DNA from 2 places in the Paraburkholderia sp. UCT70 genome. Region 2 is predicted to be linked to the other one. Evidence: predicted binding sites of a transcription regulator. Region 2 holds the regulator's gene; the other holds the start of a gene.
The links. Region 2 encodes LexA, which represses DNA repair genes until DNA is damaged. Its sites were predicted from a motif close to ACTGTATNNNNATACAGT; they were not measured.
Positions count from the first base shown of each region.

Region 1: dinB (DNA polymerase IV) is a predicted target of LexA. The motif match lies at 1,718-1,735, and genes of this name have one in related genera.

Region 1 covers NZ_JBNPVZ010000002.1:1,435,908-1,451,058, reverse strand. Annotated here, with positions in the region: gene OKW41_RS09010 (Hsp20/alpha crystallin family protein) at 1-292, shown strand, start outside; gene OKW41_RS09005 (hypothetical protein) at 496-735, shown strand; gene OKW41_RS09000 (hypothetical protein) at 1,002-1,187, opposite strand; gene dinB (DNA polymerase IV) at 1,852-2,997, shown strand; partial or broken gene OKW41_RS08990 (DNA polymerase IV) at 3,085-3,285, shown strand; gene OKW41_RS08985 (heavy metal sensor histidine kinase) at 3,252-4,724, opposite strand; gene OKW41_RS08980 (heavy metal response regulator transcription factor) at 4,721-5,407, opposite strand; gene OKW41_RS08975 (efflux transporter outer membrane subunit) at 5,514-7,049, opposite strand; gene OKW41_RS08970 (efflux RND transporter periplasmic adaptor subunit) at 7,100-8,326, opposite strand; gene OKW41_RS08965 (efflux RND transporter permease subunit) at 8,350-11,604, opposite strand; gene OKW41_RS08960 (VOC family protein) at 12,013-12,447, opposite strand; gene OKW41_RS08955 (LysR family transcriptional regulator) at 12,599-13,474, shown strand; gene OKW41_RS08950 (LysE family translocator) at 13,662-14,300, shown strand; gene OKW41_RS08945 (hypothetical protein) at 14,391-14,741, shown strand; gene OKW41_RS08940 (complex I 51 kDa subunit family protein) at 14,874-15,151, opposite strand, start outside.
Region 2 covers NZ_JBNPVZ010000004.1:818,973-834,123, forward strand. Annotated here, with positions in the region: gene OKW41_RS29375 (universal stress protein) at 1-244, shown strand, start outside; gene OKW41_RS29380 (DUF2939 domain-containing protein) at 363-980, opposite strand; gene OKW41_RS29385 (hypothetical protein) at 1,100-1,444, opposite strand; gene lexA (transcriptional repressor LexA) at 1,535-2,185, opposite strand; gene OKW41_RS29395 (sulfate ABC transporter substrate-binding protein) at 2,496-3,542, shown strand; gene cysT (sulfate ABC transporter permease subunit CysT) at 3,703-4,599, shown strand; gene cysW (sulfate ABC transporter permease subunit CysW) at 4,596-5,603, shown strand; gene OKW41_RS29410 (sulfate/molybdate ABC transporter ATP-binding protein) at 5,604-6,662, shown strand; gene OKW41_RS29415 (CysB family HTH-type transcriptional regulator) at 6,781-7,707, shown strand; gene OKW41_RS29420 (asparaginase) at 7,886-8,932, shown strand; gene OKW41_RS29425 (2-hydroxy-3-oxopropionate reductase) at 9,192-10,103, opposite strand; gene hyi (hydroxypyruvate isomerase) at 10,177-10,986, opposite strand; gene gcl (glyoxylate carboligase) at 11,116-12,891, opposite strand; gene OKW41_RS29440 (LysR substrate-binding domain-containing protein) at 13,064-13,978, shown strand; gene OKW41_RS29445 (RNA polymerase sigma factor) at 14,154-15,026, shown strand; gene OKW41_RS29450 (anti-sigma factor family protein) at 15,016-15,151, shown strand, end outside.

The DNA of each region.
Region 1 (15,151 bases), on a different contig from region 2:
GGTACTGCGTGTAACCGCCGAGCTGCCCGGAATGGAGCGGGAGGATCTGAACGTCACCGTCGAGGATGGGGCGCTCGTGCTGCGTGGCGAGAAAAAACAGGACGTGCGCAGCGAGGAAGACGGCTGCTACCGGCTCGAGCGCGCCTATGGAAGCTTCGTGCGCACGATCCCGATGCCGGATAACGCCGACCCCGATCACGCCCTGGCGAAGTTCGACAACGGCGTGCTCACGTTGACCGTGCCGAAATCGGAGCCGTCGCGATCCGCGAGCCGCACGATCGATATTGGCTAGTGGGCAGGCAAGTCGCGCCGGTAGCGAATGAATATCGGGCGAGCCGGGCCGTTAGCTCAGCTTGTAGAGCAGCATCCGGGCGGGCATCAAGTCTGCTCATTTGCAGCATCGGGCGCGGTACTTGCGCCACGTGAATGGTGACGCGCGACTCGATAGACGCGCACAGCGCCGTGACGGCGTTTCCTTGGCTACCGGGAGGCACTATGCAGAGGGAAGACATTACCTACCGTGGTTTCGTGATCCGGCCCCTCGTTACGATGTCGGAGCGGGGGCGCTATGCAGCCGCGGCCATTGTCACGGATCGGGAGAGCGAAAGCCGGACGTTCGGCGTCGAGGGCGACTTTGGCGACATGCAAGAAGCGTGGGACCAGGCAATCGAACTGGCGATTGCATGGATCCATCAACGCAATGTCGTATCGGACCACTACATCCGTCAGCGATAACTCCAGATGTCGTCCGACACTGGCGATCTCGTCGGTAAGCCGAACGCGGGCCGGAACGTCTGTGTCATGTTTGCCGTGGCCAGCGCGGGGCTGACCATGCGGCGCGGCGAATGGGACCGACCATGGCCCCCTGAAGGGCGGACGACAGACTCAATTCAAACTGGCGAAAAAAAGCGCGCGGGGTGACGCATCCACGGCATCCCCATGATGCCAGTCATGACTTGCGGACAATGTCAGGACGGCCGCGGCCTTTACCTTTTTGATCATCAATCAACCTCAAAGTCCGACTCGGGCGCAATGGAAAGCGACGCCTGCTGCATTAGCGATGAAGCCGCAGCGAACGGAGCAACGGTGCCGAAGTGGCTCGCCTGAAGATGGAGCGAGATATTCATATGGCCTGTTTTTGCAAGCAGGACGAGCGCCGCTCTCGCTGCCGCGATCTCGAACGTCAACGTATCCGACCTGATCGGTAACGCGGCACACGGGCTGTTTGTCGACGATGGATCAAGCTCATACCCGCGGGCTGGTTACCGCACTTCACCTTTCCGTCACGGGGCTGCCCCGCTCTTACAGTAATAACGGAGATCGCGCAGTTGCGTGCTCACAAAAAAAATCTCGAGGATTCCCCTCATCGTGCTCGGTGCCGCGTTACCGATCAGGTGGAAGATGTCAGTTCTGCAATAGCGCCTCCGTAATTCAGTGAATGGATGAGGGAGTTGCGAGAATGCTCAGGTTGGCTGCAGTCGCGTTCCGATGTCCCAGCTGAAGCCGGATAGCCATTCGAGAAGAACTGGTTCGCGGCTCAGCAAGGCGAAGCCGCATAATTTCCCCAGCTATGGGATTCGTCAAGCGGGGGCAAGGTCAGTTTGCGGTCATCGCTCTCAACGAATCGCTTCATGAGTCACCCGGTCTCAACGCCGGATCACCCTCGTCTCAAACGCTGACAAATAGCGGTGGATTTCATCAGCGTCCTGACAAACATACTGTATAAATGTACAGTCTCAGAAAATGCCCCCAAACGCGACATGTCGCGCTCTCGTTGCCTGCCCCATAAGGCCGTTGAGGACAGTCGTTTCGGTCGGGCGGAGCATTAATCGCTATTTTTGAGTCTTAGGCATGCCAGATGACCGGCGCATAGCCCATATCGACATGGACGCATTCTTCGCGTCTTGTGAACTGTCGCAGTACCCCGAGCTACGAGGCGAAGCCATGGTGGTTGCTGGTCGTCGCTCGGATGCGCCGCGAACAAATTCGGATGGCACACGCGAATTCTCCCGATTGCGCGACTATGTGGGCAGAGGCGTCCTTACGACCGCGACATACGAAGCTCGCGCACTCGGAGTTCATTCCGGAATGCCCGCGATGAAGGCCGCCCGGTTAGCGCCGGACGCCATTCTCCTTCCCGTGAACTTTGACCTCTACAGAACTTACTCGCGACTGTTCAAGGACGCAGTGCGATCGATTAGCCCGTGCATAGAAGACGTTGGAATCGACGAGGTCTACGCCGATGTTTCGCTCACGAATGGCAATTCAGAAGAAATCGCGCGCAAGTTGAAGTCGGCGGTGTTCGAAGCAACTAGTCTGACATGCTCAGTCGGAATCGCGCCAAACAAGCTGCTTGCGAAGCTGTGCTCCGATATACAAAAGCCAGATGGGATTACGATCCTCAGGATTGAGGACATCGAATCCAAAATTTGGCCGATGGCCGCGAACAAGATCAACGGCATTGGACCTAAGGCCAGCGCCAGGCTTGCGTCGTTGGGAATAGCAACCATTGGCGAGATCGCCGCGTGCGACGAAACCTGGCTCGTGGACCACTTTGGACGAAGCTATGGGGCGTGGCTTCGCAGAGTCTCTCACGGTCTTGATGACAGGCCTGTCGTGACGTACAGCGAGCCAATCTCGATGAGTCGCGAGACGACGTTTGAGCGCGATCTACACGTCGTACGGCACCGACAGGAACTCGGCGCCGCCTTTACCCGTCTTTGCGAACAGGTGGCGCTCGATCTACAGAGAAAGGGCTATTTGGCTCGGAAAATCGGGATCAAACTGCGCTTCAATGACTTCAAGACAGTAACGCGTGATGTAACGCTTCCTGAACCAATTGCTGATGCGAAAGCGTTGCGCCGCGCGGCGACGGAGTGTTTGAAAAGAATTGATCTTGTTAAACCCATCAGACTGTTGGGAGTCAAGGCTGGCAATCTCCAACCCGCTGGGGAATCAACCGGCAATGAGTCGTCTCAGTTCACGCTGGATTTTTAGTGCAGGGGCCGCCTTCCGAGCATCGCGCCGAACAAGCTGCTCGCGAAGATCGGCTCCGAACTCGACAAGCCTGACGGCCTGACGATCCTCGACCTGACGCTCGACGAACCGACCGCCGACGCGACCGAAATCCGCCGCGCGGCGACCGAATGTTTGCGACGCGTGAAGTTGAACCGCAAGCTGCGGCTATTGGGCGTGCGCATCAGCACGCTGACGTCGGCCAGCGAACAGGCACTGAAGCCGCGCCTGCCGGTTCAGGCCGACTTGCCTTTCGCGAGCGACGAATAGGCGCTGTCGCCGGCGACGCCGGTCGCGTTCGCACGCATGGCCGGCACGTCGCCCGACGTGGACCGCGCCGACGCCGCCACCGAAAACGAGAACGTGTTGACGCCGTTCGCGCTTTGCGCGGACACGGTGCCGCGATGCATCTCCGCGATCGCCTTCACGATCGCGAGCCCGAGCCCGTGGTTTTCGCGGCTATTGGTGCGCGAGACTTCCGCGCGATAGAAACGGTCGAACAGATGTTCGAGGACGTCCGGCGCGATCGGCTCGCCAGGATTTGCCACGGCGACGCGCACCTGGTCGCGCATCGGTCCTTTCCCGCGCGCGATCGTCACGCTGATCGACGCGCCCGGCTCGCAATGCTGGATCGCGTTCATCAGCAGGTTCGTGCACGCGCGGCCGAATAGCGACCGGTTCACGCGCGCGAACGCATCGCCGTGCAACTGCGCATGCACGCGCGCCTCTTCGAGCGGAATCTCCAGAAACTCGAGCGTATGCGCGACTTCCGCCGCGAGCGACAACTCGACGAGCCCCGTCGCGCGTTCGCCCTGATCGGCGCGCGCGAGGAACAGCATGTCGTTGATGATCGTGCGCATCCGCTCGAATTCTTCGAGATTCGATTGCAGCGTGTGGCGCAGATCGTCGACCGAGCGGTTGCGGGTCAGCGCGACCTCGGTCTGGCCGATCAGGATCGTGACCGGCGTGCGCAGTTCATGCGCGACGTCCGCGTTGAACGATTCGAGCCGACCGTAGGCGCCGTCGAGCCGTTCGAGCGCGCCGTTGAACGAGTTCGCGAGGTCGTTCAGTTCGAGCGGCAGCGACGCCGTATTGAGCCGCTGCGAGCGGTTGTTCGGGCTGACCGCCGATGCGTCGCGTGTCAGACGCGTGAGCGGTGCGAGACCGATGCGCGTGACCGAGTAGCTGAGCAGCAGCACCGCGAGACTGCCGAGCGCGGACAGCGCCGCGAGCGCCGAGCCGAACACGCGCATCGTGCGCAGGTTCGGTGAATAGCTCGACGCGACCTGCAACTGCACCGGCGGCCGCGCGGCGTTGGCGGGCAAGGTCACCGTCGAGGTCAGCATGTCGGGGCCGCCGCCCGCCGGCGCGATGCGCGCATAGCCGCCCGGCCAGCTCTTCGTGACGGTCCCTTGCACCGGCGTGCCGAAGTGATAGCTCGGGTCCGCGCTCGTCACCGAGTACACGGTGCTGCTGTCGTGCGGCGTCATGTCGGTGAGTTTTTCGCGGCACATCCGCCATTTTTCGGGCGTCACCGCGTGATAGACGATGATGCGCGCGATCTGCGTGCGATCGTCGAGCGACTCGCGCAGATGATGCTCGAGCTGCGTGCGCAGCACCAGAAAGAGCCCCGTGCCGACGAGCGTAAACACGAACAGCGCGACCAGCGCGAACATCGACGCGAGACGGCGGGCAATCGAACGGTTCATGATGTCTCGGCCTCTTCGCGCACTTCGAGCACGTAGCCCATGCCGCGCACCGTGTGCAGCAGCTTCGACGGGAACGGGCCGTCGAGCTTCGCGCGCAGCCGCTTGATCGCGGTTTCGACGACGTTCGTGTGGCTGTCGAAGTTGACGTCCCACACGAGTTCGGTGATCGCGGTCTTCGACAGAATGTCGCCGTGACGGCGCGCGAGCACGCTGAGCAGTTGAAACTCTTTCGCGGTCAGGTCGAGGCGCACGCCGTCGCGCGTCGCGCGGCGGCCGATCAGATCGACGAACAGATCGCCGACGGAAATCAACGTGGACTCCTGCGAACGCGTGCGGCGCGCGAGCGCATGCAGACGCTCGACCAGCTCGAGGAACGAGAACGGTTTGGTCAGGTAGTCGTCCGCGCCTTCGCGCAGGCCGCGCACGCGGTCGTTCACGTGATCGCGCGCGGTCAGCATGATGACCGGCGTCGACTTGCGCATGCGCAGCGCCTTCAGCACGCTGAAGCCGTCGCGCTTAGGCAGCATCACGTCGAGGACGATCACGTCGTAATCGAATTCGGTGGCCAGATGCATGCCTTCCTCGCCGTCGAGCGCGACATCGACGACCCAGCCCTGCTCTGTCAAACCGGAGCGCAGGTAGTCCACCACCTTGTGCTCGTCTTCAACGATCAGCAATTTCATCCGCGTCCTCATGCCACGTTTGGCGGTCAACTGTCCATTATACGAAACGCCCCTAATGCCTCGCGCCGATCCCACTCCCTCGGCATGGAAGCTCTGCCGGGGCGATTCAGTGTGCAGGAGCCGGCATCTCCTTCTGCTGCGCGCCGCCGGCTGGCGCTTGCTGCGGCGATGCCGTAGCACTGGCGACGTTCGCTGTCGCGTTCGTAGGGGTAGCCTCGTTCCCGGCCACTGCGCCACCTTGCGCGCCGCCATCCCAGCCGCCGCCGAGCGCCTTCACGAGCGCCACCGACAGCGTCAACTGCTGGCCGTGAATCTGCACGTCCGTGCGCTCGCTGGTCAGCAGCGACTCCTGCGCGTCGATCACGTTCAGATACGCGACGAGGCCGCCCGAATAGCGATCGTTCGCGAGCGACAGCAGCCGCTGCGCGTCCTCGACCGCCTCGCGCGACTGCTTCGCCGCGCCGTCGAGCACCGACAGTCCTGTGATGCCGTCCTGTACCTGCTGGAACGCGCTCAGCACGGTCTGCCGATAATTCGCCTCGGTCGCCTTGTAGCCCGCGCTCGCGTACTGGACGTTGGCCGCGCGCCGGCCGCCGTCGAAGATCACTTGACCGACCGTCGCGCCGAGCGTCCACATCAGCGTCGGCGCGCTCAGCAGATTGGCGAACTCGGTGCTCTCCCAGCCGATGCCCGGCGTCAGCGTGAGGCTCGGGAAGAACGCCGCCTTGGCCACGCCGATCTGCGCGTTGGCCGCCGCCATCGCACGTTCCGCCGAGGCGACGTCGGGACGCCTTTGCAGCACGTCGCTCGGCACGCCGAGCGGTACGGTCGGCGGCTTGATGTCGAGCACCTTCGGCTCGATCGCGAACTGCGGTGCCGGCACGCCGACCAGCGCGGCGATCGCATGCTCGAACTGCGCGCGCTGATTGAGCAGCAGTTGCGCCTGCACGCGCGTCGAATCGAGCTGCGATTTCTGCTGCAGCACGTCGAGGCCCGATACCGAACCGAGATCGTGCTCGGTGTTCACGTAGTCGAGCGCTTTCTGCTGCAGCTTCACCGACTGGTTCAGCACGTCGATCTCGTTGTCGAGCTCACGCAGCGTGAAGTAGTCGGTGGCGAGGTCGGTCGTCAGCACGAGGCGCGCGTTCGCGAGATCGTCCGCCGACTGTTCGGCCGACGCCTGCGCGCCCTCGACCTGACGACGGATGCGGCCGAACAGATCGGTGTCATAGCTGATCGTCGGCCCGAGCAGGATGTTGTTCTGCACCGTCGATTCGGTCGGCGTCGCGTAGTTCGTCAGCGGCCGGTCGTGCGAAATACGGAAGCGCGAGGCCTGTGCGTTGAAATCGACTTCCGGCACGCGCTGCGCGCTGATGTTCGCGAGCGTCGCCTTCGCCTGCTCGTAGTGCGCGCTCGCCGCGGCGAGCGTCTGGTTCTGCGCGAGTGCCTGGGTTTCGAGCGTCGCGAGCGTCGGGTCGGCGAAGCCCGTCCACCAGTCCGGCGCGATCGGCGCATGCGACGGCGCGGCGACGCGCCAGAACGAATCGGTGTGCCATTCGGGCGGCACCTCGGCCTGCGGCCGCTGATAGTCCGGGCCGACCGTGCACGCGGCGAGCAGCGCCGCGCCGGCGCACGCGCTCAGCGCGGTGAAGACAGTGCCACGCGTACGCGCCTGGCGTGAAGCCGCGAACGTCACGACGCCCCCTTGCCGTTCTTCTGCAGCGGCTGCACCTGCACGTGATCGCCATCGGCAATCGAATCGCTCGGGTTGACGATGATGCGATCGCTCGGCGAGATACCGCTTTCGATTTCGAGCTGCTGTCCGAGGTCCACCGCGATCACGACCTTGCGCAGGCTCACGTTGCCCTTTGCATCGACGACCGCGAGGCGCGGACCCTCCGCGCGAAACAGCAGCGCGTTGCCGGGCACCGTGAGACGCGCATGCGCGGCGGCCGGCACCGCGACCTGCACGTACGCGCCGGGGCGCAGCTTGTCGTCGGGATTCGGCAGCGTCACTTCGATCTGCAACGAGCGCGTGGGTACGTCGATCGCGCCAGATATATGCGTGATCTTGCCGTTGAACTGCTGGCCCGGCAGCTCGGCCTGCGTGACCACGACCTTCTGCCCGACCGTGACGTTCTGCGCGTAGGCCTGCGGCAACTGCACATAGACCCGCAACGGGTCCGATTGAGCAAGCGCGAACAACGCACGGCTCGTGCCGCTGCCCGCGTCGATGAGATCGCCGACGTCGACGTTGCGCTGCGTCACCACGCCGGTAAACGGCGCGACGATCCGTTTGAACGATTCGAGCTGCTGCAGACGCTTGACGTTCGCATCGGCGGCCGCGAGATTCGCGAGATCCTGCGTGTAGGTGCTTTGCCGTTCATCGAGTTCCTGCTGCGACACCGCATCGCGCTGGCGCAACTGCTGCCAACGGTCCAGCGAGCTTTTCGCGAGCGCGAGGCTCGAATTGATCTGCTGACGCTGTGCCAGAGCCTGCGCGAGTTCCTGGTCGATTTCCGGCGTATCGAGCTCGGCGAGCAGTTGCCCCTGCTTCACGTGGGTGCCGATGTCGGCGTACCAGCGCAGCAGATAGCCGGTCGCGCGTGCATAGATCGGCGACTCGACATAGCCGCGCAGCGTGCCCGGCAGCAGCGTGTCGCCGCCGCCCTCGGTCTGGGTCGGCGTGACGACGTTCACGTACTGCGTGGCATTCTGCTGCGCAATCGCCGCGACTTCGCGGTTTTGCAGCACGTTCGCGATCACGGTGCGAAGCGTGCCTACCACGAGCAGCATGAGCACGATCACGACGGCAATCTTCGCGCGCTTCCATTCGCGATGGCGCGGCGGCAGCAGGTGCTCGCCTTCTTCGGTTTCCCGCGCGGGGATCGCTAGCGATGCATGAGTTTTTTCGGTCATCTCAGTCAACCATCGTTTAACTTTTACGCGGGCGTCGCCGCACTGCTGGGTTCCGGTGCGGGGGTGCCACTATGGCCGCCACTGCCACCGCCGTTGCCGCCAGCGTCGCCACCGCCGTTGTCGTCGCCGCCGCCGTTCTTATGACGGCCCGCGAGCCACGAGTGAATTCCCGCAAACACGAGCGGCACGAAAAACAGCGTCGATACGGTCGCGAACAGCAACCCGCCGATCACCGCGCGGCCAAGCGGTGCATTCTGCTCGGCGCCCTCGCCGAGACCGAGCGCCATCGGAATCATGCCGATGATCATCGCGAACGCGGTCATCAGCACCGGACGAATCCGGCTCGCCCCGGCTTCGAGCGCGGCCGTGAGCGGCGGCGCGCCGGCCGACAGCCGCTGGCGCGCGAACGCGACCATCAGAATACTGTTCGCGGTCGCGACGCCCATCGTCATGATCGCGCCGGTCAGCGCCGGCACGCTCAGATGGGTGCCGGTCAGGAACAGCATCCACATGATCCCCGCGAGCGCCGCCGGCAATGCGCTGACGATGATCAGCGGATCGACCCACGACTGGAAGTTCACGACGATCAGCAGATACACGAGCACGATCGCCATCGCGACGCCGATGCCGAGCCCAAAGAACGAACTGCGCATCGTCTGTACCTGGCCGCGCACGGTGATCGTGCTGCCGCGTGGCAGCGAGCCGCGCACCTCGTCGACGATCCTGTCGACCTGATTCGCCACGCTGCCGAGATCGCGCTTTTCAACGCTCACATACAGATCGATCACCGGACGGATGTTGTAATGCGTGACTTCCGCGAACTGGCTCTTCGGTGAGATCTGCACGAGGTTGCCGAGCAGTTGCGTCGGCCCGTTCATCGTGGCCGAGACCGGGGTGCGCAAGAGTTCGTCGATCGAAGACACCTGGTACTGCGGCGTCTGCACCGCCACCCTGTATTCGACACCGTTCCTGTTGTTGACCCAGAAGCCCGGCGACGTCTGCGAGCTGCCCGATAGCGAAACGAGCACGTTCTGCGCGACGTCGTTCGCGGTCAGGTTCAGTTGTTGCAGGCGGGTGCGGTCCATGTGCAGATCGATCACCGGTTCGTCGAGCTTCTGCTGGATATGCGTGTCGACGGTGCCGGGAATCAGCCGCACCTGCTTCAGCAGCTTGCGCGCGACGTCGAGGTTGCCCTGCTGATTCGCGCCCGAAATCTGCACGTCCACCGCGGCAGGCAGGCCGAAGTTCAGGATCTGCGTGACGATATCGGCCGGCTGAAAGAAGAACTCGACGCCCGGGAAACGCTGCGGCAGGATCGCGCGCAGCTTGTCCATGTAGGTCTGCGACGGCTTGTGGCCTTCGTTCAATGCAATCTGGATCTCGCCGTCGAGCGTGCCCATCGTGCCCGCATTGCTATACGACAGGTTGATGCCGCTATACGGCAGCCCGAGGTTGTCGAGAATCGTGCCCAACTCCCTGGGCGGCACGACTTCGCGGATCACCTTCTCGACCTCGTCGGCCAGCCGCGCGGTTTCTTCGATACGCGTGCCGGTCGGCGCGCGCATGTGCAGACGGATGTCGCCCGCGTCGACGCTCGGAAAGAAGTCTTCGCCGAGTGCAAAGAACAGACCCATCGACAGCACGCAGAAACCGAGGAACAGCGCGCCGAACATCTTGCGACGCACGAGCAGGCTGCTCAGGATCATGATGTAAGTCGCGCGCATGCGCTCGAAGCCTGCGTCGAAGCGGTGATACAGACGCATGAACAGATTCGCCTTCGTGCCCGCCTTAGGCTGGTGCGCGTGGCCCATCAGCAGCATCGCGAGCGTCGGCACGAGCGTACGCGACAGGATGTACGAAGCGAGCATCGCGAACACCACCGCTTCCGCGAGCGGCACGAACAGATAGCGCGCGACGCCGGTCAGGAAGAACATCGGCACGAACACGATACAGATACACAGTGTCGAGACGAGCGCCGGCACTGCGATTTCGCCGGCGCCGTCGAGAATCGCATCGTGCAGATTCGTGCCCATGTGCAGGTGCCGCTCGATGTTCTCGATCGTCACGGTCGCGTCGTCCACCAATATGCCGACCGCGAGCGCGAGGCCGCCCAGCGTCATGATGTTGATGGTCTGCCCGAGCGCGTGCAGCACGATCAGCGACGACAGAATGGACAGCGGAATCGAGATCGCGATGATGCAGGTGCTGCGCCAGTTGCCAAGGAACAGCAGGATCATCGCGGCGGTCAGCGCGGCGGCGACCAGCGCTTCGCGCACCACACCCTGCACCGCCGCCTTCACGAACACCGACTGGTCGAACAGCGCGGTGATCTGCAGATCCGGCGGCAGCGCGGCGCGCGCGGCCGGCAAAATGCCTTTCAACGTATCGACGATCGACAGCGTCGACGCGTTGCCGTTCTTCAGCACCGACATCAGCACGCCGCGATGGCCGTTCTGCCGCACGATGTTGGTCTGCGGCGAGTAGCCGTCGCGCACATGCGCGACTTCACGCAGATAGGTCGTCGCGCCGTTGACGGTGCGCACCGGAATGTCGTTGAGACCTTCCAACGTCGGTGGTGACCCGTTCATGTCGATCGTGTATTCCTTCGGCCCAATCTTGGCCGTGCCCGTGGGCAGAATCAGGTTTTGCGCGTTGAACGCGTTGACCACGTCGGCAGGTGTCAGGCCCTTGGCCAGCATCGCGCGCGTGTCGAGGTCGACCGAGATCAGCCGCGATTTGCCGCCATACGGATACGGCACGGCCGCGCCCGGAATCGTCACGAGTTGCGGTCGCAGGAAGTTCAGCGCGGTGTCGTTGAGATCCTGCTCCGAGAGTTTCGGACTCGACAGGCCGAGTTGGATAACTGGAATACTGGAAGCCGAGTAGCTGATGACCAGCGGCGCGGTGGCGCCCGGCGGCATCTGCTTCAATTGCGCCTGCTCGATGGCGACCGTCTGCGCGATCGCCGTCTGGATGTTCGCGTTCGGCTGCAGAAACACCTTCAGGATCGCGATGCCGGGCAGCGATTGCGATTCGATATGTTCGATGTCGTTGACCGTCGTGGTCAGACTGCGCTCGTTGACCGACGTGATGCGGGTGGCCATGTCTTCTGCCGACAGCCCCGTATACGTCCAGATGATGCTGACGACCGGAATGTTGATATCCGGCAGCACGTCGACGGGCATGGTGAACAGCACGAAGGGCGTCGCCAGCACGATCAGAATTGCCATCACGATGAACGTGTATGGCCGCTTAAGCGCTACGTTGACGATCCACATTGAAACGGGCCAGAGAAAATGCGGGTGGAGGGAGGGATTGAATCTGAGCTTATGCTAGATCGATGGCACCAACGCCTGCATGGCATGAAAATGGCGAAATCGTCAGGAAGCTTGTTGAAAGCAAATGCGCCATTTTTGAAGGCGAAGGGCTCTCGCCGAATTAGCTGCGAATTAGCCGCAAAGCAAACGTTTGTCGAATAAATTTACGCGCAGTTAATGAAACGTTTGCTGATACGCGGCACGTTTTTTGGCCGATTAATATGAAACATGCTTTCAGATTGATTCGCAAGACGGGGCGATTTTGCTCCGTGCGGCCATCCCCTTCAACGAAAAATGGCCGGTCGACCTGAATGGTCGACCGGCCTTCATTTGCAGTTATCCGTATCTTGGCGTCAACGCCCGCGACGCTTATTTGGCGAACAGCGACGACATATCGGCGAACGCCTTGAACTCGAGCGCATTTCCTGACGGATCGAGGAAGAACATCGTCGCCTGCTCGCCGACCTCGCCCTTGAAGCGCACATGCGGCTCGATGATGAATTCGATGCCGGCCTTCTGCAGTTTGTCCGCGGCGGCCTGCCATTGCTCCATCGACAGCACCGCGCCGAAGTGGCGCACCGGCACCGCGTCGCCATCGACCGCGCTGGTATGACGGTGACCGACTTCGTCCGGCGCCAGATGCGCGACGATCTGATGACCGTAGAAATTGAAATCGACCCATGCGTCCGAACTGCGCCCTTCCGGGCAGCCGAGCAATTCGCCGTAGAACTCGCGCGCGGCGGCGAGGCTATGAACAGGAAACGCCAGGTGGAACGGCGGCAAAGCGGTTTCGGCAACGCTCATGATAGGAAGACTCGCTGGGGTGGGTGTGAGGATGAATTACGACTGGCACGACTGGCAACCGGTGCAGTTGAAGCAAAGTTTAATCATGAATAAAAATGTTGAGAAACGATATATATTTGACCTGACCATCACCAAAATAGATTGATCGATCATGCTCAGCGAGTTGAAAACCTTCATCGCCGTCAGCCAGTACGGCACGTTCTCCGGGGCGGGCGCGCGCATCGGGCTCACGCAATCGGCCGTCAGCGCGCAGATGCAGCGGCTCGAACAGGAACTCGGCTTTCAGCTGTTCGACCGCACCGGCCGCTCTGCGACGCTCAACGAGGCGGGCCGCGAAACGCTCGCGCTCGCCGAGGAAATGATGACGCTCTATGCGCGGCTCTCCGAGCGCAGCGGCGGCGCCGCCGAAAGCGGCATGCTGCGGGTCGGCGCGATCGCGTCCGCGCAGGTGTCGCTGCTCGCCGACGCGCTCGCGCGCTTTCGCGACGACCGTCCCGGCTGGCGGATTCGCGTGGTGCCGGGCGTGTCGCTGGGGCTGCTCGGCCAGGTCGACTCGGGCGAGCTCGATCTGGCCGTCATCATCAAACCGCCGTTCGCGCTGCCGTCGGAACTCGAATGGCGCACCCTCGTCGCCGAACCGTTCGTGCTGCTCGCGCCGAAAAAGCTTGCGCGCGGCGGCCGCTCGTGGCGCGAACTGCTGCGCAGCGAGCCGTTCATCCGCTACGACCGCGCGTCGTTCGGCGGACGGCTCGTCGACCGTTTTCTGCGGCGCGCGCGCCTTGGCGTGCGCGATGCGGTCGAGCTCGACGAATTGCAGGCGATCGTGCAACTGGTCGCGCGCGGCATGGGTGTCGCGCTGATTCCGAATACGGCCGGGCTCGGCAAATGGCCAACGAGCGTCGTCGCACTCGAACTCGGCGATGCGAGCTTCGAGCGCGAGATCGGGCTCGTGCTGCGGCCGCGGCATAGCCGGCCGATGGTCGCCGATGCGTTGGCGGAGTGCATTGCGAGCGCGGCGCGCGGTTGAGCGCTTTGCACGCCGCATTCGATGCGAGTTCGCTCCGGGTTCGAATCGAGTGTGCCGCCATACGTACGCGCAACTGTATCTGTGAATCGCGCGCGACGGTGCGCAGAATCGTTGCTTCATTCAACCGGCTGTGTGGCGCGTTGCATTGCATTGTCGAACACGCGCTCCGCCCTTACATTTGCCCGCCATGATCGCCAGCCCTCTGCTCACCGCCGATGTCCTGATCGCCTACAGCGCCTATTTCGTCGGCACGGCGAGCCCTGGGCCGAGCAATCTCGCGATCATGTCGCTCGCGATGAGCGCGGGCCGACGCGCGGCACTGGTGTTCGCGCTCGGCGTGGTGTCGGGCTCGTTCTCATGGGCGCTGCTCGCGTCGCTCGGGTTGTCGGCGGTGCTCGCCGCCTACTCGGAATGCCTCGTCGCGATCCGGATCGCGGGCGGCTTGTATCTGCTGTGGCTCGGCTTCAAGTCCGCACGCTCGGCGTGGAGCGCCGGCAAGCCGGCCGCGAGCGCGGCGCGCGTCGACGAACCGCTCGGGCGACTCTATCTGCGTGGCCTTTTGCTGCATCTCACGAATCCGAAAGCGGTGCTGGTGTGGCTGTCGATTGTGTCGCTCGCGATGTCGCCGGTACACGGCGCCGCGCACGTGACGCCGGTCGTGCTGGGCTGCATGGTGATCGGCGCGACGGTATTCAGCAGCTACGCGGTGCTGTTTTCGACGGCGTCCGCACGCCGCGTCTATACGGCGATCCGGCGCTGGCTCGATGGCTCGCTCGCGGTGATGTTCGGAATTGCGGGGGTCAAATTGTTGACGTCGAAGAGTTGAGGTGGGTCGGGCGCGTCTGGGTCGCCCGAGGCCGCGCTCTGCGATACTGGCGGTTCGGCTCCATCAACGACGGCACCCACCTACGCAACGATGAACGGCAACGACCACGACGCACCTTCTTCCAACCAACGCTCGCCGCTGCAAAAGCGGCTCTATCTCACCGGCGCGGCGATCCTGGTCGTCAGCCTGATCGCCGCGCTGCTCATCTACGTGAGCGTGCCGCCGCCCGATAGCGCGGTCGCGATGTACGGCATGATCGATCCGCGCTATCAGATCGAGCTACAGCAAATCGGCGGCAACGCGGCAGTGCTGATGGCGCAGTTGCATCAATGGTTCGATAGCTTGTGGCACGATGCCGGGCTCGCTTATACGGTCGCGGCGCTGGGCGCTGCGCTGGCGGCCGGCTGTTCTTTCATCGGCCGTTTTTTCGCGGACGATTAGTCGCGAGACGCTCGCCGTCAATCGCTCTCACGCCATGACCGAGCTTGCGACGTAGCAACGTCCGCACTTCGCTGTCACCCAGAATTCCGATGTCGGGCGAAATGTCGCCACGAGCGGCAATCCTCATCCGGCCTACGCCATCAATAGCGCTTCATATTCCGCGCGGAACTGGTCGATGGAACTCTCCACCACCGTCACCGCGCCGTCGATCAAACCGCAACGCCCGCTGCCGGGAAGAAGGCGGCACAGGTTCTCCAGTGCATCCAGATCGGCACGCACACCGCGGCCCGTGTCGAGCCGGTTGAGAAGCCGCATCATCTGAAACGTTCCGCCCTTGCATGGCGGGCACTGGCCGCACGAACCCTGAGCGAAGAAGTTCACGTAGTCCGCGACTTTGCGCACGATGCTCG
Region 2 (15,151 bases):
GAACTGGCTGACCGAGCGAGGTGTGAGCGCGCAAGGGCATTTCGCATTCGGTCATCCGATCGACGAGATCGCCAATCTTGCCAACGAGTTGCAGGTCGACCTCGTGGTGGTGGGTCATCGCTGCCGGACTGGTTTGTCGCGGTGGTGGATGGGGGCGGGCAACACGCCGCTGCTCGACCGCGTGTCGTGCAGCATTCTGGTGGCGTGCTCGTCCGCGCAGGAGCAGCAGGCGGCTGCGGCGTAATGGGCTAGTGAGGGACGCGAAGCCGCGCGCCCCGTCATCTAGCCCAGATGTGTATAGACCCTGTCGCGTGGCCGGCCCCGATGGCCAGCCACGCATCCCATCCGGCCAGGCTTCGACCTCACTCGTTCAGATTGATCGCCGCGAGCTTCCACGTGACCAGACCTTCGCGACGAAAGATTGCCGAATAATTCGCGTTACCTTCGCCACGCCGGTACGTGATGACAAACTCGTTGAGACTGCGATAGCCCGCCGTGCTTTGACGCCCGGGCGGCGGTGCGCTTGCCTGCGTGGTGGTGTCGCCCGCGGCTGGCGCGGCCGGCGCTTCGCCGCCCGCGGCTGGCGGCGCGGACGGTTGCTCGCCCGGCGTGCCACGCGGCGGCATGCCGTTCAGCAGCGCCGCGACGCCGTCGGGTGTCGCATAGGCATCGACGAGCGGGCCGATCAGCGTCACGCCGATCACCGCGCCGATCGTGGCCATCTTGTTGCCGGCATCCGCCTCAAGCCGGCGTGTCAGCATGGCGCCCACCTGTTGCTTCAGGCTATCGCGTAGCGCAGGAAAGTCCACATACTGATTGACGGTTTGCGCGTCACGCGCATCGGCGGCGCGTTTGAGATTGTTCACCGCGAGATACGGTGACGCATAAATAAAGCCCAGCGCGGCAATCACGATCACCACGATCAGCGTGATCAGCAGCGGCCGGGTGGCGCTGCCCTGTGTGCGTTTCCGAATTGTCATCGAATGGGACTCCACGTCAGTGATGATCTAACGTCGACCACGGCGAGGTCGAAACGATCCCATCCCGCGCGAATCTCTGAACATCCGAAGTGCTTGTTGCATGCGTACTCAGGATTCGCTCACGCTTCGAACACCGCGCCGTGCACGTTGGCTTCGTCGGCTATGCAACGATCGATCATACGGCATACGGCGTCGACCGTGCCGACCATGATCAGTCGCGACGGTCCATGATAGACCCGCACCGGCGCGCGACGCGCGGGCTCGGCGATGTTCAGCGCCGAATTCAGCGACACGCGCGCGAACGCCGGCAACGACGACGGCAGACCGGAAGCTTCGGCAGTCGCGTCGAACAGCGACGGCGTGCGCGCAGCGGGCGCCTCGATTAGCGCGCAGGGCGTGAGCTTGCGCAGATGGCGCAGACGGCCGAACTGGCGAAAGGGCAACAGGAGGGCAAGGCGTTCCATGAATCTCTCCAGGCGGTGCGGCGTAGATGCGGGCGTAAATGCGGCTTGGGTTGGACAAACCGGCGCAAGCGTTCCGGCGACAGCGAAAGATCAGAACTCGCTGGGGCGGATCAGCCCGACCGCGATCCCTTCGAGCGCGAAATCGGCGCAGCCGGTTTCCACGAAGATGTTGTCGTAATCGGGGTTTTCGGCGATCAGTTCGATGCCGTTCGGCCGGCGCTTCAGACGCTTGACCGTCACGTCATCGCCGAGCCGCGCAATGATGATCTGGCCGTCCTTCGCTTCGGTGCGCTTTTGCACCGCGAGCAGGTCGCCGTCGAGAATGCCCGCGTCGCGCATCGACAGGCCGCGCACCTTCAGCAGGTAGTCGGGCTTGCTCGAGAACAGCGCCGGGTCACACGCGTAGTGCTGCGAGATATGTTCCTGCGCGAGGATCGGGCTACCCGCCGCGACCCGGCCAATCAGCGGCAACGACAACTGCATCAGGCCCGCATGCGGCAGGGTGAACTGATACGGCGCGTCCTCCTGCCCGGACAGCAGGCGGATGCCGCGCGACGCGCCGGCCGCGAGTTCGATCACGCCCTTGCGCGCCAGCGCGCGCAGATGTTCTTCCGCGGAATTGGCCGAGCTGAACCCGAGTTCGGCGGCAATTTCCGCGCGAGTGGGAGGAAAGCCGGTGCGTTCGATCGCGCGGCGGATCAGATCGAAAACCTGCTGCTGTCGTGCGGTGAGTTTTGTCATAGCCACTGTATGTATGAACAGGTGACTGTATTTTTATACAGTATTCGGCGCATTTCAAGCTTTACTTTAAGTTCGGCGCAAGGGTCGCGCTGGGACGTCGTTTATCGGCGACACGACGGCGTTTTCGGCGTTCCAACAGCCGGAGCATCTGTCGTTACCACTTTTGAGTATTAAAAAATGAAGAAACATTATTTTTAATGATGAAGGCGCTTCGATAGACTGGCCTCCGGTTGGCGCTCATGTGCACGTGACCGCGACGCAGAACAACACCAGACGCTCATCAGCGGACATCACGCGGAGAAAAATTGAAATGAACCATCGGCATACGGGGCTTGCGGCTCGAACCAGAAGACTGATCGCGGCGCTCGCCGTCGGCGCGGCGGGGGCGCTCGGCATGTTGGGCGCAAGCGGCGTCGCGCACGCCGACACCTCGCTGTTGAACGTGTCCTACGATCCGACGCGCGAACTGTATCAGGACGTCAATCAGGCATTCGGCAAGGAATGGAAGGCCAGGACCGGCGAAGCCGTCACCTTCAGGCAGTCGCACGGCGGCTCGGGCGCTCAGGCTCGCTCGGTGCTAGACGGACTGCAGGCCGACGTCGTGACGCTCGCGCTCGCCTATGACATCGACGCGATCGCGAACAAGGGGCTCGTCGACAAGAACTGGCAAAAGCGTCTGCCGGACAACGCATCGCCGTACACGTCGACGATCGTGTTTCTGGTGCGCAAGGGCAACCCGAAGCACATCAAGGATTGGGACGATCTGGTGAAACCGGGCGTGTCGATCGTGACGCCGAATCCGAAGACCTCGGGCGGCGCGCGCTGGAATTATCTGGCCGCGTGGGCGTACGCCGAGCATCAACCGGGCGGCAACGACCAGAAGGCCAGGGAGTTCGTCGGCAAGCTGTACAGGAACGCCGGCGTGCTCGATTCGGGCGCGCGCGGCGCGACCACGAGCTTCGTGCAGCGCGGTATCGGCGACGTGCTGATCGCGTGGGAAAACGAGGCGTTCCTGTCGCTGAAGGAGTTTGGTCCGGACAAGTTCGAGATCGTGGTGCCGTCGGTGAGCATTCTGGCCGAGCCGCCGGTCGCGCTGGTCGACAAGGTCGTCGACAAACACGGCACGCGCAAGCTGGCCGAGGCATATCTGAACTTCCTGTATAGCGAGCAAGGTCAGGAGATCGCCGCGCGCAATTTCTATCGTCCGCGTTCCAGCAAGGTGCCCGCCGATCTGACCGCGAAGTTTCCGAAGCTGAAGCTGTACACGATCGACGATTCGTTCGGCGGTTGGACCAACGCGCAGAAGACCCATTTCGCGGACGGCGGCGTGTTCGATTCGATTTATCAGCCGCAGTAAGAACCACCGCCTGAATCACAGCCAGGGGAAAGAGGGCGCGCCCAATGGGCGCGCTTTCGGCTAACCGGGGTCCGGTGGCCAGCAGTGCGGCAGTACCGCAGTACGGCAGCACGGCAAAACGAACAACCGCGCGAGCATCAACCATGAACGAGTATCCAGCATGACCACGTTGACCTTCCGCAAGCCGAGCGCATTGCCCGGTTTTGGCCTGACACTCGGCATCACGGTGGCTTATCTGAGCCTCGTGGTGCTGATTCCATTGGCGGCGACCTTTCTGAAAACCGCGACGCTCGACTGGGATCAGTTCGTACGCGCGGTCACGTCGCCGCGTGTGCTCGCGTCGTATCGGCTGACGTTTTTCTCGGCGCTAGGCGGCGCGCTGATCAACGCGGTGTTCGGCTTTCTCGTCGCGTGGGTGCTGGTGCGTTACACGTTTCCGTTCAAGCGTATCGTCGATGCGGTCGTCGATCTGCCATTCGCGTTGCCCACCTCGGTGGCGGGCATTTCGCTCGCGGCCGTGTATGCGGGCAACGGCTGGATCGGCCAGTTCCTCGCGCCGCTCGGCATCAAGATCGCGTTCACGCCGGCGGGCGTGCTGGTCGCGCTGACGTTCATCGGCCTGCCGTTCGTCGTGCGCACCGTGCAACCGGTGCTCGAGGAGTTCGAGCGCGAGCAGGAGGAGGCGGCCGCGTGTCTAGGCGCGTCGCGCTGGCTCACGTTTCGCCGCGTCGTGCTGCCGGCCGTGCTCCCGGCGCTGCTGACCGGCTTCGCGCTCGCCTTTGCGCGCGCGCTCGGCGAATACGGCTCGGTGATCTTCATCGCCGGCAATGTGCCGATGAAGTCCGAGATCACGTCGCTCCTGATCATCACGAAGCTCGAGCAATACGACTATGCGGGCGCGACGGCGCTCGCGGTCGTGATGCTGGTCGTGTCGTTCCTGATGCTGCTGTTGATCAACACGCTGCAGTGGTATCTGCAGCGGCGCACGAGCCGCGGCAATACGGGATCGGCGCCAGTGGCCACGAGCGTCGCCGCTATCGGTGGAGGTGTGCAATGAGCCGCGTTCCGACCAACCCGGCGAGCGTGGCGCGTCGCCCCGATCCGGTCAGCGAGCCGGCAGTCGTGCGCTGGCTGCTGATCGGCCTCGCACTGCTGTTTCTCGCGCTGTTTCTGGTCGTGCCGCTCGCCGCGGTGTTCTACCAGGCGCTGAACAAGGGGCTGCGTTTTTACTTCGAAGCGCTCGCCGATCCGGATGCGCTGTCGGCGATCAAACTGACGCTGCTCACCGCGGCGATCGCGGTGCCGCTGAACCTCGTGTTCGGCCTTGCGGCGTCGTGGTGTATCGCGAAGTTCGAATTCCGTGGCAAGGCGCTGCTGACCACGTTGATCGATCTGCCGTTTTCGGTGTCGCCGGTGATCTCCGGTCTGATCTACGTGCTGATGTTCGGCGCGCAGGGCTGGTTCGGCCCGTGGCTCGAAGATCACAACGTGCAGATCATCTTCGCGGTGCCGGGCATCGTGCTCGCGACGATCTTCGTCACGTTCCCGTTCGTCGCGCGCGAGCTGATTCCGCTGATGCAGGCGCAGGGCAACGACGAGGAAGAAGCCGCGCACGTGCTCGGCGCATCGGGCTGGCAGACGTTCCGTCGCGTCACGCTGCCGAACGTCAAGTGGGGTCTGCTGTACGGCGTGATTCTGTGCAATGCGCGCGCAATGGGCGAGTTCGGCGCGGTGTCGGTCGTATCGGGCCATATTCGCGGGCAGACCGACACGATGCCGCTGCACGTCGAAATCCTCTACAACGAGTACAACTTCTCGGCCGCGTTCGCCGTGGCCTCGATGCTCGCGCTGCTGGCGCTGGTTACGCTGGGGCTCAAGCTGCTGGCCGAGCGTCATATGTCGGCGGAACTGTCGGCGGCGCGCGAAGTGCCTGCGTATGCGGGGCCCGTGTCGCCGTCCGGCGCTTCGCAGGCCAATAGCGCGCAGTCCGCTTCTCATTCGTTTTTCGTCAACGCCACGCCTGCGTCGCAGCGACATCCGCTCAAGCAAGGAGAGCTGTAAATGGGTATCACCGTTCGTAACCTGCAAAAGCGCTTCGGCGATTTCGTCGCGCTCGACAACGTGTCGCTCGACTTTCCGCCGGGCGAACTCGTCGCGCTGCTCGGGCCGTCGGGTTGCGGCAAGACGACGTTGCTGCGTGTGATCGCCGGCCTCGAATACGCGGACGGCGGCCAGGTCGAGCTGCAAGGCCAGGATGTCGCGGCGGTCGGCGCGCGTGAGCGCGAGGTGGGTTTCGTGTTCCAGCACTACGCGCTGTTCCGTCATATGACGGTGTTCGAAAACGTCGCGTTCGGGCTGCGCGTGAAGCCGCGCAAGGAACGTCCGTCCGAGAAGGTGATTCGTGAGAAGGTGCATGAGTTGCTGAAGCTCGTGCAGCTCGACTGGCTCGCACAGCGCTATCCGTCGGAGCTGTCCGGCGGCCAGCGCCAGCGCATCGCGCTCGCACGTGCGTTGGCCGTGGAGCCAAAGGTGCTGTTGCTCGACGAGCCGTTCGGCGCGCTCGACGCGAAGGTGCGCAAGGAACTGCGCAGCTGGTTGCGTCGCCTGCACGACGATCTGCATATTTCGACGATCTTCGTCACGCACGATCAGGAAGAAGCGCTCGAAGTGGCGGACCGCATCGTCGTGCTCGATCGCGGGCATGTCGAGCAGGTCGGCAGCCCACAGGAGGTGTACGACCATCCGCAGACGCCGTTCGTCTACGAGTTTCTCGGCGCGGCGAACCGCCTGCACGGCAGCGTCGATGCGCAAGGCTTCGTCGTCGATGGCGCGGCGCTGCCGGTCGCGATCGCGGCGGGTTTTAGGGGCCCGGCGTTCGCCTATGTGCGGCCGCACGATCTGCAGTTGTATCCGCAGGCGGCGGGGCATCGCGAGGGCATTGTCGTCGACGTGCGGCGCGTGGTGACGCTCGGCGGTTCGGTGCGCGTCGAGCTCTCGGGTCGCGAGGGCAATCTGCTCGAAGCCGAACTCGATCGCGAAACGTGGCGTGATCTGCAACTCGCGGTCGGCGACGGCGTGACCGCGGTGCCGCGCGCGCTGCGGGTGTTTCCGGCGCAGTGAGGTGGCGGCGCCGCTGTGCGGCACTGAGGACAGGAGAGAACGTATCAGCCGTACCGCGTGGATCGCCTGACATTTGCGGCTCCAATAACTCAACTCTGGCAGAACCGGAGACACAACGATGAATTTCCAGCAATTGCGCTTCGTGCGCGAAGCCGTGCGGCAGAACATGAACCTGACCGAAGTGGCGAACGTGCTCTACACGTCGCAGTCGGGCGTATCGAAGCAGATCAAGGATCTCGAGGACGAACTCGGGGTCGACATCTTCATCCGCCGCGGCAAGCGTCTGACCGGGCTCACCGAACCAGGCAAGGCCGTGCATCAGTTGATCGAGCGGATGCTGCTCGATGCGGAGAATCTGCGCCGCGTTGCGCGTCAGTACGCGGATCAGGACAGCGGCCACCTCGTCGTCGCGACCACCCACACGCAGGCACGCTACGCATTGCCGAAGGTGGTTCGGCAGTTCACGTCGGTGTTCCCGAAAGTGCATCTGGCGCTGCGCCAGGGCAGCCCGCAGCAGATCGCGCAGATGATCATCAACGGCGAAGCGGATATCGGCATCTCGACCGAGGCGCTCGACCGTTTTCCCGACATCGTCACGTTCCCGTGCTATTCGTGGCATCACGTCGTAGTGGTGCCGAAGGATCATCCGCTCGTCGACCGAGCGAATCTGACGCTCGACGAGATCGCCGAATTTCCGATCGTCACCTACGACCAGGACTTCACCGGCCGCTCGCATATCGATCAGGCGTTCGCGAAAGCGGGTGCGTTGCCCGACGTCGTGCTGACCGCGATCGACGCCGACGTGATCAAGACCTACGTCGAACTCGGCATGGGCATCGGCGTGGTCGCGGCAATGGCCTACGACCCGAAGCGCGACAGCGAACTCGTCGCGCTCGACACGCAGCATCTGTTCGAGGCGAGCACGACGCGCGTTGGCTTGCGCAAGGGCGCGTTCCTGCGCGCGTACGCCTATCGGTTGATCGAGATGTTCGCGCCGCAGTTGAGCGAGGAAGACATCGCGGCGCAGTTGCGCGAGGCGGCTTAGAGCCGCGAGCAGCTTAGGGTGGGACTTGCACCCGTCGTCAATACTTGTGGTGATGAGTGCAATTGGGCACCGCATGAGATTTAAGCCCGCTCGCGCGTTGCGCACGCTCGCGCAAGCCGAACCCGCGTCCGGTCTTCCACGCATGGCGACGCGAAGCGCATCGCTTACAATCGCCGCCATGAATACCTCGACTTCTCCCTCTCTCCCGATTCCCCCCGGCCATAGCACCGCGTCGACGCTGCCGCGCATCGCAGTGCTCGCGACCGGCGGCACGATCGCCGGCGCGGCCCCGGATGCCGCCAATACGTCGGGCTATCAGGCGGGCGTCGTCGGCGTCGATCAGCTGCTCGCGGCGGTGCCGGCTTTGTCTACGGTCGCGCGGATCGCGCCCGAGCAGATCGCCAGCGTCGACAGCAAGGACATGTCGCTGCCGCTTTGGACCACACTCGCGCAACGCGTCAACGCGCTGCTCGCGACGGACGACGTCGACGGCCTGGTGGTCACGCACGGTACCGATACGCTCGAGGAAACCGCCTATCTGCTGCATCTGACCGTCAAGTCGGACAAGCCGGTCGTGTTGACCGCGGCGATGCGTCCAGCGTCGGCGCTGTCCGCCGACGGTCCGCTGAACCTGCTAAACGCGGTGACGGTCGCCGCGCACGCGGCGGCACGCGGGCAGGGCGTGCTGGTCGCGTTTAACAACCGGATTCATAGCGCGCGCGACGTTGTGAAAACGAGCACGTATGCGGTCGATGCGTTCCAGTCGCCCGAAATCGGCGCGCTCGGCTGGGTGCAGGATGGCCGCGTCGAATTCCAGCGCGGCGTGGTGCGCGCGCATACGGTCGCGAGCGAATTCGCAATCGATGCGGCGTGGCCGCAGGTGGAGATCGTCACGAGCTATGCGGGCGTGTCGCGGATCGCCATCGATGCGCTGGTCGCCGCGGATGTGCGCGGCATCGTCGTGGCGGGGACGGGCAATGGCTCGATCCACCAGTCGTTGCAGCAGGCACTGGCCGATGCCGCATTGCGCGGCGTGGCGGTGGTGCGCTCGTCGCGCGTGGGTTCGGGGCATGTGATGCGCAACGGCGCGGCGGCCGACGATGCGCTCGGTTTCGTCAGCGCGGGTTCGCTGAATCCGTACAAGGCGAGGGTGCTGCTGATGCTGGCGCTGGCCGCGGGCCACACTGCGCCGGCGGCGTTGCAGAAGGTGTTCGATACGTATTGATTGGCGAATCCGACAGCCGGACACCCGACGATGACGTCTGACCGACCAAGGCTTCCCCGTCACCGACGGGTGCCGCTGCGGACCCCACTTGCCGCTCTCAGCCCAGAGCGGCGCGATTTGCCCATTGCGCCGCGCCGGCAACCCAAGCTGCCGTGCAACGAACGGGCGCCCCACCTGTGTTCACCGTGACGTCGCCGATGCCGAAGCGGCAACCAGCGGAATCAACGGCGAGCTGAACTGAAGAGGAAACACGAAGACCTCAAGCCGCCTTCGCTTCCTCGCTATCCGGCGCCTGCGCGACTTCATGATTCGCCATGATTTCGAGCGCGCGCACCATCGCCGAGTGATCCCACGCCTTGCCGCCGTTCGCGGCGCAGACGCTGAACAGTTGCTGCGCGCTCGCGGTATGCGGCAGCGCGATGCCGAGCTTACGCGCGCCATCGAGCGCGAGATTCAGGTCCTTCTGATGCAACTCGATCCGGAAACCCGGATTGAACGAGCGCTTCGTCATGCGCTCGCCATGCACTTCGAGAATCCGCGACGACGCGAAGCCGCCCATCAGCGCGCGCCGCACCCGCTCTGGGTCGGCGCCCGAGCGCGACGCGAACAGCAGCGCTTCCGCGACCGCTTCGATGTTCAGCGCGACGATGATCTGGTTCGCGACCTTGCAGGTCTGACCCGCGCCGTTGTCGCCGATCAGCGAGATGTTCTTGCCCATCAGCTCGAACAACGGCTTGGCCAGCGCGAAGGCTTTCTCGGGACCGCCGACCATGATCGTCAGCGACGCATCCCGCGCGCCGATTTCGCCGCCGGACACCGGCGCATCGAGATAGTCGACGCCGAGCGCGTTGATCTTCTTCGCGAACGCCTGGGTGTCGAGCGGCGAGATCGAGCTCATGTCGATGACGAGCTTGCCTTTGGTGAGGCCGGCGGCGACGCCGTCGTCGGCGAACAGCACGTTGGCGACGTCCGGCGTGTCCGGCACCATGATCATGATGATGTCGGCGGCCTGCGCGACCGCGGTCGAACTGGCGACCACGCTCGTGCTCTTCGCGATGTCGTCTGGCACCGGATACGCGCCGTTCACGAACAGCGAGTGACCGCCCTTGATGAGGTTGCGCGCCATGTGCGCGCCCATGATGCCGAGTCCGATGAAGCCGATCTTTGCCATGTGTGTGAATCTCCAGGGTTATTAGGGGACGTGCGTTGAGGCTTCAGGGTTCCATCAGGAACCCCAAGGCGCCTCAAGCCGCCGCATGCGCCGCGCCACGCGCCTGACCTGCCACGCTTTGCACCCAGCCGAGGCCGGCATCGGTCGTCGTGCGCGGCTTGTATTCGCAACCGACGTAGCCGTCGTAGCCGAGCGAGTCGAGCAGCGCGAACAGATACGGATAGTTGATCTCGCCGGTGCCCGGTTCGTGCCGCCCGGGGTTGTCCGCGAGCTGGATATGCGCGATCTGCGCGAGGTTCTTTTCGATCGTCGCCGCGAGTTCGCCTTCCATCCGCTGCATGTGATAGATGTCGTATTGCAGGAACAGATTGTCCGAGCCGACCTCGCGAATCACGTCGAGTCCATCGCGCGAACGGTTCAGCGCGAAGCCCGGAATGTCGTACGAGTTGCATGGCTCGACGAGCAGCCGGATGCCGGTCTTCTTGAGTTCGCGCGCGGCAAAGCGCAGGTTGTCGACGATCGTTGCGCGGGCGGTATCGGCGTCGACGTTCGCGCCCGGAATGCCGACGAGGCAGTTCAGTTGCGGCACCTTCAACGCGCTTGCGTAGTCGATCGCGCGGCCCACGCCTTCCTGAAACTCGGCGACCCGATCGGGCAGGCACGCGATGCCGCGTTCGCCGGCTTCCCAGTTGCCGGCCGGCAGGTTGTGCAGCACCAGCTTGAGGCGGTTCTGTTGCAGACGTGCGCTCAATTCGGCGATCGAATACGGATAGGGAAACAGGAATTCGACGGCATGAAAGCCGGCGTTGGCCGCCGCCGCGAAACGGTCGAGGAACGGCACTTCGTTGAACAGCATCGTCAGGTTCGCTGCGAATTTCGGCATGGTGCTTTTGTCTCTCAGGTCGGTCAGGGAGTGGCACGCTGGTCGTGATGAGGCGAGGGCGCAGAGCATGAACTCGGCCCTCGCGCATCGAGCGCGCTGAATGCTGCGAATACCGTGAAGACGCAACGCTCAATCGAGCAGGCTGATTGCCGTCGGCGCGTCCTCGCGCTTTTCCGCGAGTTCCTCGAACTCGTTGATCGCATCGATCTCGGTGCCCATCGAGATGTTGGTCACGCGCTCGAGAATCACTTCGACGATCACCGGCACGTTGAACTCGGCGAGCATCGACTGCGCTTTTTGCAGCGCCGGCTTCAGCTCTTCCGGCTTGAACACGCGAATCGCCTTGCAGCCGAGACCTTCGGCGACCGCGACGTGATCGACGCCATAGCCGTTCGTCTCCGGCGAGTTGATGTTCTCGAAGCCGAGCTGCACGCAGTAGTCCATCTCGAACGCGCGCTGCGCCTGGCGGATCAGCCCGAGGTACGAGTTGTTCACGACGACATGCACGTACGGCAGCTTGAATTGCGCGCCGGCCGCGAGCTCCTCGATCATGAACTGGAAGTCGTAGTCGCCGGACAGCGCGACGATCGGCCGTTGCGGGTCGGCCGCGCGCACGCCGAGCGCCGCCGGAATCGTCCAGCCGAGCGGGCCGGCCTGACCGCAGTTGATCCAGTTGCGCGCCTTGTACACGTGCAGGAATTGCGCGGCGGCGATCTGCGACAGGCCGATCGTGCTCACGTAGCACGTGTCGCGGCCGAACACCTGGTTCATCTCTTCGTAGACGCGCTGCGGCTTCATCGGCACGTTGTCGAAGTGCGTCTTGCGCAGCATCGTGCGCTTGCGTTGCTGGCAATCGGCAACCCACGCGCCGCGATCCTTCAGCTTGCCCGCGGCCTTCCATTCGCTGGCGACTTCGACGAACAGTTCGAGCGCGGCCTTCGCGTCCGACACGATGCCGAGATCCGGGCCGAACACGCGGCCGATCTGCGTCGGTTCGATATCGACGTGCACGAACTTGCGGCCCTTCGTATAGACATCGACGCTGCCGGTGTGACGGTTGGCCCAGCGGTTGCCGATGCCGAGCACGAAGTCGGACGCGAGCATCGTCGCATTGCCGTAGCGATGCGAGGTCTGCAGACCGACCATGCCGGCCATCAGCGGATGGTCGTCGGCAATCGCGCCCCACGACATCAGCGTCGGGATCACCGGCACGCCGAGCGTTTCGGCGAACTTCACGAGCAGGTCTTCGGCCACGGCGTTCAGCACGCCGCCGCCCGACACGATCAGCGGCTTGTCGGCATCGTTGAGCAGCGTGAGCGCGGCTTCGATCTGCTTGCGGGTGGCCTTCGGCTTGTAGACCGGCAGCGGTTCGTAGGTGTCGATGTCGAATTCGATTTCGGCGAGCTGCACGTCGATCGGCAGATCGACCAGCACCGGACCCGGACGGCCCGAGCGCATCAGGTGGAACGCCTGCTGGAACACACGCGGCACGAGCGCCGGCTCGCGCACGGTCACCGCCCACTTGGTGACGGGCTTCGCGATCGATTCGATATCGACGGCCTGGAAGTCTTCCTTGTACAGACGCGCGCGCGGCGCCTGGCCTGTGATGGCCAGAATAGGAATCGAGTCGGCCTGCGCGGAGTACAAACCGGTGATCATGTCGGTGCCGGCGGGGCCCGACGTGCCGATGCACACGCCGATGTTGCCCGGCTGGGCGCGCGTATAGCCCTCGGCCATGTGCGACGCACCCTCCACATGGCGCGCGAGCACGTGACTGATGCCGCCGGCTTTGCGCATCGCCGAGTAGAACGGGTTGATCGCTGCGCCGGGCACGCCGAACGCGGTATCGATGCCTTCTTTTTCGAGCACCAGAACGGCGGCGTCGACGGCTCTCATTTTGGCCATGAATGTCTCCTCAAGGTCGGGAATTACGTCGGTTGAGGGACACTGTAGGCCTGCGCCGAAGGTTTGATAAGATCAGTCCGGGTCGCTTATTCCGAAACAAAAAGTATGGAATGACGTGAAGCCCGGCGCACGGCCGGCATCAGCCCCGGCAAGAGACAGGTGGGAGACGAACATGGACCGCTTCAAACAGATCGAAACCTTCGTGCGGGTCGCCGATGCGGGCAGTCTCGCGGCGGCGGCGCTGGAGGAAGGGGTGTCGCCGGTGATTCTCGGGCGGCGCATCGATGCGCTCGAGAAGCGCCTCGGCGTGAAGCTGATGTATCGCACGACACGACGGCTCGTCGTCAGCGAGGACGGCGCCGCGTTTCTCGAACGCTGCCGCGGGCTTCTCAGCGAATGGGATCAGGCGGAAAACGAACTGAGCGCGGGGCGCCGCGCGGTGAACGGCCATCTGATCGTGTCGGCGCCCGCGGCGTTCGGGCGTAAGCACGTCGCGCCGCTCGCGCCTGCATTTCTGCGCGACAAACCCGAGTTGCAGATGTCGTTCAATCTGACCGACCGGGTCGTCGATCTGGTGCGCGAGGGCTACGATCTGTCGATCCGCATCGGCGGCGCGGTCGATCCGAACTTCGTCGCGGTGAAGCTCGCGTCGAACCGGCGCGTGGTGTGCGGTACGCCCGACTATTTTCGCCGTCACGGCAAGCCGAAGTCGCTCGAGGATCTGCCGGCCCACAACTGTCTCGCGTTCAATCTGCAAGGCGGGCAGAACCGCGGCTGGTATTTCCGCCGCAACGGCAAGCTCGCGACGGTGAGGGTGGGCGGCTCGCTCGACTGCAACGATGGCGAACTGCTGCATCGCTGGGTTTCGGAGGGGCTCGGACTCGGCTGGCGTTCGACGTGGGAAATCCAGCGGCAGCTCGCGCGCGGCGAGCTCGAAACCGTGCTCGACGAATATGCGCTGCCCGATTACGACATTCTTGCGGTCTATCCGCAGCAGCGCTTCGTGCCGGCGCGCGTGCGCTATTTCATCGACTATCTGAAAGACGTGTACGCGAGCGACGACTACTGGAACCGGCCATCGTACTAGCTGGCGAGCGGGGCGCGCAGGCGATCGCGATCTTTCTTGCGAATGCTCGCCTGAGTCGGGAATAAACTTGGTCTATGGCCAGTTCTGCTGTGAAAGACACGTCAGGAACGACACCACGCGGGACGCGCGACAGCGACCCGCACGACGCAGCCGCCATGCCCTTGGAGGGGCCCACGTGGTCCAGACCGATTCAGACGCCGATGCCGATGCAGCGAAAAGCCGCCGCTTCCAGCAGCTGGCGTTGCCGCATCTCGACGCCGCGTACAACCTCGCGCGCTGGCTGTGCGGCAATCCGAACGATGCCGAGGACGTCGTGCAGGAAGCATTCATGCGCGCGTTCCGCTTCTTCGATACGTTTCGCGGCGACTCCGCGCGGCCGTGGCTGCTCGCGATCGTGCGCCGCACCTGGTACACGGAATGGCGCCGGCGCGCGCCGTCGCACGACATGCTCGAGTTCGACGAAACGATGGACGACGCGACCCTCGACGGCTGGAGCGCGGGCGGCGACGATCCGCAGACGCTGCTGATCCGCGACGAGGATGCACGCCAGGTACACGACGCGTTGGCGCGTTTGCCGGTCGAGTATCGCGAGGTGCTGATCTTGCGCGAGTTCGAGGAGATGGGATATCGGGAGATCGCGGTGGTGGCCGATGTGCCGATCGGTACGGTGATGTCGCGGCTCGCGCGTGGGCGGCGCAAGCTGGCGGAGGTGTTGATGGCGCAGCAGCGAGGCGGGGGGGAGTCGGTTGGCGGGGGGCGCAAAGGCGGGCAGGGTGACCGGCGCGGGTCGACGGAAGCGCCGCTGGAGCAGCGGGCGCAGTCCGGGCGAGTCGTGCAGTCGGCGGCAGTCGCGCCCTCGGGGTCGTCCACGCCCTGCGCGCCGTCCGACCGGCCACCGCGAAGTTCCGGCGACGGCCGCGCGGCATCATCGGCGGTCGTGCCCGCCACCGCAACAGTGACGCAACTCCGGGCGTTTGCGGACGGCCGGCCCCTCAACATTCCCGGCGCTGTCGCCGACCCCGCTCAGGAGACGCCGGATGGACTGTAACGAAGCTCGGCCGCTCCTCGATGCGAATGCCGATCATGAACTGCCGGCGCCCGATGCGCGCCGGGTCCAGCAGCATATCGAGAGCTGCGACGACTGCCGGCGCGCGAGCGACAACCTGCGCGCGC